DNA from 2 places in the Serratia sp. C2(1) genome. Region 2 is predicted to be linked to the other one. Evidence: predicted binding sites of a transcription regulator. Region 2 holds the regulator's gene; the other holds the start of a gene.
The links. Region 2 encodes PhoB, which activates phosphate uptake and scavenging genes when phosphate is short. Its sites were predicted from a motif close to CTGTCATAAAACTGNCNNAT; they were not measured.
Positions count from the first base shown of each region.

Region 1: a site for PhoB is predicted at 2,379-2,398, ahead of glpT (glycerol-3-phosphate transporter). Genes of this name have one in related genera too.

Region 1 is NZ_JAZFBA010000005.1:235,999-239,668, forward strand. Features, by position in the region: gene glpQ (glycerophosphodiester phosphodiesterase) at 1-781, opposite strand, end outside; gene glpT (glycerol-3-phosphate transporter) at 872-2,227, opposite strand; gene glpA (anaerobic glycerol-3-phosphate dehydrogenase subunit A) at 2,590-3,670, shown strand, end outside.
Region 2 is NZ_JAZFBA010000001.1:3,097,224-3,100,893, reverse strand. Features, by position in the region: gene sbcC (exonuclease subunit SbcC) at 1-371, opposite strand, end outside; gene sbcD (exonuclease subunit SbcD) at 368-1,600, opposite strand; gene phoB (phosphate response regulator transcription factor PhoB) at 2,091-2,780, shown strand; gene phoR (phosphate regulon sensor histidine kinase PhoR) at 2,805-3,670, shown strand, end outside.

The DNA.
Region 1 (3,670 bases), on a different contig from region 2:
CCGGTTTGAACATCCAGTCATAGTCGTATTCCACCCATTTGCCGTCGGCTTTCTGCTCATAGGTTTCCTGCCACTTGTTATAGGCGATCAGTTGGATCAGCTTCAGATCCATGCCCATCTTCGGTTCCAGCTCGGTTTTAATCCGCTTCAGTTCGTTGGCGTCGAAGCATTGCAGATAAACGTTGTCGCCCTTGCCGGTGTAACCATACTGTTTCAACACCGCCAGCACTTTGCTGGAGATATCCTTGCCTTCCTGCTTGTGGAACCACGGCGCCTTGATTTCCGGGTAAATACCGATGTTTTTGCCGGTTGAATGGTTCAGCCCCTGAACAAACTCGATCTCTTCCTGGAAGGTATGGACGCGGAAGTCCGATTTGCCCATCGGGAAGCGGCCAGGGTAGCCCTGCACCTTTTTGCCGTTTTCGATCTCAAAGCCTTCCGTGAACTTCAGCGACTTGATTTCCGCCAGGGTAAAGTCGATGGCGTAATAACGGCCGTCTTGGCGTGCCCGGCTCGGGAAGCGCTCGGCTACGTCGGTCACGCGATCGAGGTAATGGTCATGCAGTACCACCAGCTCGTTGTCTTTGGTCATCACCAGATCCTGCTCGAGGAAGTCCGCACCCTGCGCGTAGGCCATAGCCTTCGCCGGCAGCGTGTGTTCCGGCAGATAGCCACTGGCGCCACGGTGGGCGATCACCACCTTGTCCGCAGCCTGTACGGCGCTGACCATTGAGGTGGCCAGGATGATCCCTGTCAGCAGGGCTTTGACTTGAGTCCGCATTCCGTAATTCTCCATGTTGTAGGTGCAGGGCAATAAAGTAGTAAAAAGGCCGCAGCGCGGCCTTCAAATAATGCGAAATGTGTATGACGCTTAACCGCGTTTGTTGGCTGCGATTTCTGCGTGGTGCTTTTTCTCGCTCAGCATGGTCAGCAACAGCAGCACTACCGCGCCGATACTGCCGCCAATCATCACCATAAAGCCGCCGTCCCAACCGAAGTAGTCCACGGTGTAACCGACGATGGCGCTGGCCGCAACGGAACCGCCCAGGTAGCCGAACAGACCGGTGAAGCCCGCTGCGGTACCGGCCGCTTTCTTCGGTGCCAGTTCCAGCGCGTGCAGGCCGATCAACATCACCGGGCCGTAAATCAGGAAGCCGATGGTGATCATGCAGGCCATATCGATGCCAGGATTACCGACCGGGTTAAGCCAATAAACGACGGTAGCGATAGTCACCAGCGTCATAAAGAACACGCCGGTGGCGCCGCGATTGCCTTTGAACACTTTGTCCGACATCCAGCCGCACAGCAGGGTGCCCGGGATACCGGCATATTCGTACAGGAAGTAGGCCCAGGAGGATTTATCCAGCGCGAAGTGTTTCACTTCTTTCAGGTAAGTCGGTGACCAGTCCAGAATGCCGTAACGCAGCAGGTAAACGAACACGTTGGCCACGGCGATGTACCACAGCAGTTTGTTCGGTAGAATGTACTGCATGAAGATCTGCTTGGCGGTCAGTTCTTCTTCCGCTTTCTCGCTGTAGTCGTCCGGGTAATCGTTTTTGTATTCTTCGATCGGCGGCAGGCCACAGGATTGCGGGGTATCGCGCATCAGCGCAAAGGCGATCAGGGCCACCAGAATGGCGCCGAAGGCCGGCATATACAGCGCCGCGTGCCAGTCGTTGAACCAGGCCATGCCCAGCAGAAACAGCAGCGGCGGCAGGCCGCCACCCACGTTATGGGCGCAGTTCCAGACCGAAACGATACCGCCACGCTCCTTCTGCGACCACCAGTGCACCATGGTACGGCCGCAAGGCGGCCAGCCCATGCCCTGGAACCAACCGCACAGGAACAGCAACACGAACATGACCGCGATGCTCGATGTCGCCCAAGGCACGAAGCCCATGAACAACATCACTGCGGCAGCCAGAATCAAGCCGGCGGGCAGGAACACGCGTGGGTTGGAGCGGTCAGAAACCGACCCCATGATGAATTTGGAAAAACCGTAGGCGATGGAAATACCCGACAGCGCGAAACCGAGGTCGCCGCGGCTGAAACCCTGGTCGATCAAATAAGGCATGGCCAGGGTGAAGTTCTTACGCACCAAATAGTAGGCGGCGTAACCGAAGAAAATCCCCATAAATATTTGCCAGCGCAATTTACGGTACAGCGGGTCGACTTTGTCGACCGGCACACGGGAAATGTGTGCTGCCGGCTTAAAAATACTCAACATGAGCGCCTCCGATGGCTTTTAGTTATCACATCAATATGACTTTTTACGTTCATTTGATGATTGAGCGGATATCGAATGTGGTGTTTTTTTGTTCCATAACGAGCGTCATCCTAGTCAAAACAGCCTGGTGTCACTGTGATGAATGGCGCAAATGTTACACTTTTATGAAACTCAGGCGGATTTTGAGCGATTAGTTAACGATATGAAATAGAAAAACGACCAAAAATCGTGATTCTGATCACATTCATGGCTTTTTGTGGACATTTTGTTTTCGTTTTGAGTTCGTTATTGTTCCTTATCAAACAAAGTCCCCAGTAACTGTGGCCCAATAGGGTAAAAACCACGGATCCTGAGGGAGCGTAATGAGCAGCCATTCACCGGACAGCGAAACGGATGTGATAATCATTGGCGGCGGTGCAACCGGGGCGGGAATTGCCCGCGACTGCGCGCGCCGTGGCCTGCGTTGCATACTGCTGGAGCGCCATGATATCGCCACCGGCGCCACAGGCCGTAACCACGGTTTGTTGCACAGCGGAGCGCGCTATGCGGTAACCGACGGCGAATCGGCGCGTGAGTGCATAGAAGAGAACCGTATCCTCAAACGCATCGCGCCTCACTGCATCGAGCGCACCGATGGGTTGTTCATTACCCTGCCGCAGGATTCGTTGGCCTACCAGCAACAGTTTATCGCCTCGTGCCACCGTGCCGGCATCAACGCCGAAGCCATTGAGCCGCAACTGGCGTTGCGCCTGGAGCCGGCGGCGAACCCGGCGCTGATCGGCGCCGTGCGGGTACCGGATGGCACCGTCGACCCATTCCGCCTGACCGCCGCCAATATGCTCGATGCCCGCGAGCATGGCGCACAGATCCTGACTTATCATCAGGTGGTCGGTTTGTTGCGAGTGGGTGACCGCGTGACCGGCGTGCGCGTTTTCGACCATCAAACTGCGCGCCGCTACGATATCCACGCCGAGGTGGTGGTCAACGCCGCCGGCATCTGGGGCCAACAGATTGCGGAATACGCCGATCTGCGTATCCGCATGTTCCCGGCCAAGGGCGCATTGCTGATCCTCGGCCATCGCATCAACAACATGGTGATCAACCGTTGCCGCAAACCGGCAGACGCCGACATTCTGGTGCCGGGGGACACCATCTCGCTGATTGGCACCACCTCCACCCACATCGACTATGACCAGATAGACAATATGGTGGTGACGCCGCAGGAAGTGGACATTCTGATCCGCGAAGGTGCGCTGCTGGCGCCGGAACTGGCGCAAACCCGCATTTTGCGTGCCTATGCCGGGGTGCGGCCGCTGGTGGCCAGTGACGACGACCCCAGCGGCCGCAACGTCAGCCGTGGCATCGTGCTGCTCGATCACGCCAGCCGCGATGGGCTGGAGGGATTTATCACCATCACCGGCGGCAAGTTGATGACCTACCGCC
Region 2 (3,670 bases):
AGGATTTTACCGTCTTCACGCAGTGCCAGTTCCACCTTTGGCGCTTGCAGGTTGCCGTCCGGCGCGTTTTTGGCGCGGCGTTGGCTCCAGAAGGCGCGGTAACCGACGCCCTTGACCTCGAATTCGACCTCCGCCAACGATTCGGCGGTGTGGCGCGTCATCAGTTCATTCTGGCTCGGCGTCACGTTAAGGCGCGGCGTTTGGTGGTAGAGCGCCAGACAAATGGCATCCAACAGGGTGGTTTTGCCCGCGCCGGTTGGCCCGGTGATGGCGAACAGTCCATTGCTGGCAAAAGGCTCTGCGGTGAAATCGATCTTCCACTCGCCCTGCAATGAATTGAGGTTCTTCAGCCGCAGGCTCAGGATTTTCATTGGGTCGGCTCCTCGTCGTTATGCCTTACGGCCTCGACCACCTGATGGAACATTTGGCGCATTCGCTGTTGACGGGGCTCTGTGATTTCCGTCTCCTGCGCCAGCCGCCGCTCGAAGACCTCATCGACGCTCAGTTCGTTGAGCGTTTCCTTGTCCTGCCGTTCAAGGGCCTTGCGGCGCTGCTCTTTACTGCGGCGCAGCAATACCACCTCCACCGGCAGTTGATCCGCCAACTGCTGGATACGGCGCTGAATGTCGCTGAGGTAATCCTGCGTGGCCACTTCGATATCCAGCCATACCGGCAGCTCCCCCTGATAATCGGCGAACTGTTGCAATTGTTGTTCGATCTGCGTCAAATCGCCCTTGATCAGTTGCATCGGCTGGAAGCTGGGGATTTCCAGTGCGGTGACCTGTTGCAGGGCGCCTTCGGCGAAATCCACCATAAACACGCTCTTGGGTTTGCCCAGCTCATCGAAACTGAGCGGGATAGGCGAACCGCTGTAGCGGATATGTTCGGATTTGGCGACGTTTTGCGCCCGGTGAATATGCCCCAACGCAATGTAATCGGCCGGCGGAAACGCCTGCGCCGGAAAGGCATCCAGCGTGCCGATGTAAATGTCGCGCACCGAATCGGAGGTGGTAACCCCCACGGTGGTCAGGTGGCCGGTGGCGACAATCGGCAAGGTTAGCCCCAGTTCATCGCGGCGTGCGCAGGCGGCCTGGTAAAGCTGTTGATAGTGTTCCGCGATCGCCTCTTGCAACGCCTGCTGTTTTTGCCCGCCCGATTCGCCGGCGCGGCTGGTGATCAGATCGCGTGGGCGCAGGAACGGGATGGCGCACAACACCGCACCCGGCCGGCCATCGCGCTGGTTAAGCACCAGGATTTGCTGCCCGATGTCGCTTTGGGCGTTGGCGATCACCGTGGTATTCAGGCAAGAAAGCAATTCACGCGATTCATTCAGGGTTGCCACGGAGTCATGGTTACCGCCCAGCACCACCAACTGGCAGCCGGTGCGCTGCAACTCGACCACAAAACGGTTATACAGCTCGCGGGCGTAGCTTGGCGGCGAGCCGGTATCGAACAGATCCCCGGCGACGATCAGCGCATCCACCCGTTGCTGTTCTATTTGCTCGATCAGCCAGCGTAAAAAAGCCTGGTGCTCGGCGGCGCGGCTTTTGGTGAAAAAGTACTGGCCAAGATGCCAGTCAGAGGTGTGGATCAGGCGCATGACACTCCCGGGGCGATAAACTCATGGCGGTGATTATAAAGGGGGCAGACTCTCCTGTCGTGACGCAATCATTATGACAACTGAATGATTTTTCTTTGAAGCTGGAAATAATCGCTATGCTTACTGGCTATAACAGGCTGGTTTTTTCATAAAAGTGTCACAAAACTGACGCATAATGGCGCCCGCAATGAGGCTGTGCCCCGCCATTGATCGTGGCGCCGGCGCAGACCCAAAAGCACGCTGTCAAGGCGGAGGGTGAAGGACATGGCGGGACTATGTTCGAACCCGACAACGCAGGCAGCGGGTTTTTGGGGCGCGCCCCTCCGGGTTGGGGCCATTTAAGCGTGCTGCTGCGTTGCTCACCGCTTATTTGGCGCCACCAAACCTCTCGGTTCGCGCCTTGCTTCACGCTTAAATGACCGCCAGCGGGGCTCACGAGCAATGGCGGGACACAGCCTAATAGATCGCTAACACATTGGCAGGATTGACGATGGCAAGACGCATACTGGTGGTGGAAGACGAAGCGCCGATCCGTGAGATGGTGTGCTTTGTGTTGGAACAGAATGGTTACCAACCGTTGGAAGCCGAAGATTATGACAGCGCCGTGACGCGCCTGTCTGAGCCGTTCCCTGATTTGGTGTTGCTCGACTGGATGTTACCCGGCGGTTCCGGTATCCAGTTTATCAAACACATGAAGCGCGAAGCGCTGACCCGCGATATTCCGGTGATGATGCTGACCGCACGCGGTGAAGAAGAAGACCGGGTGCGCGGTCTGGAAGTGGGAGCGGACGATTACATTACCAAGCCGTTCTCACCGAAGGAGCTGGTGGCGCGCATCAAGGCGGTAATGCGCCGCATTTCACCGATGGCGGTGGAAGAAGTGATTGAAATGCAGGGGCTGAGCCTGGACCCTTCCTCGCATCGCGTAATGGCTAATGAGCAGGCGCTGGACATGGGGCCGACCGAGTTCAAACTGCTGCATTTCTTTATGACCCATCCGGAGCGTGTTTATAGCCGTGAACAGTTGCTTAATCACGTCTGGGGCACTAACGTTTATGTGGAAGACCGCACCGTTGACGTGCATATCCGTCGGCTCCGTAAGGCGTTAGAGACCACCGGTCATGACAAAATGGTTCAAACCGTTCGGGGCACCGGCTACCGATTCTCAACGCGTTACTGATCGCGTCGCGCTGGAGAATATGCTGTGCTAGAACGCCTGTCGTGGAAGAGGCTGGCCCTGGAGCTGGCTCTTTTCTGTTTACCTGCCTTGTTGCTGGGGCTGATTTTCGGCTATCTGCCCTGGCTGCTGCTGGCCGCCGTGCTGGCGGCGCTGGTATGGAATTTCTACAACCAACTCAAACTTTCCCACTGGCTGTGGGTCGACCGCAGCATGACGCCGCCACCCGGGCGCTGGAGCTGGGAACCGCTGTTTTACGGCCTGTACCAGATGCAACAGCGCAACCGTCGCCGCCGCCGTGAACTGGCGTTGTTGATCAAACGCTTTCGCAGCGGGGCAGAATCGCTGCCCGATGCGGTGGTGATGACCACCGTCGAAGGCAATATCTTCTGGTGCAACGGGTTGGCGCAGCATCTGCTGGGGTTCCGCTGGCCGGAAGACAACGGTCAACATATCCTTAACCTGCTGCGTTACCCGGAGTTCAGCCACTATCTGCAACAGCAGGAGTTCACCCGGCCGCTGACGCTGCAACTCAATAACGAGCACTATGTCGAGTTCCGCGTGATGCCCTATTCGGAAGGGCAACTGTTGATGGTGGCGCGCGATGTCACCCAAATGCGCCAGCTGGAAGGCGCGCGCCGCAACTTCTTCGCCAACGTCAGCCATGAGTTGCGTACCCCGCTGACGGTATTGCAGGGCTACCTGGAGATGATGAGCGACGAGGAACTGGACGGCTCGCTGCGCGGTAAGGCGTTGGGCACCATGCAGGAGCAGACCCGGCGCATGGACGGGCTGGTCAAACAGCTGCTGACGCTGTCGCGCATTGAGGCGGCACCTAACGTCGATATGAACGAGCGGGTCGATATTCCGCTGATGTTGCGGGTGTTGCAGCG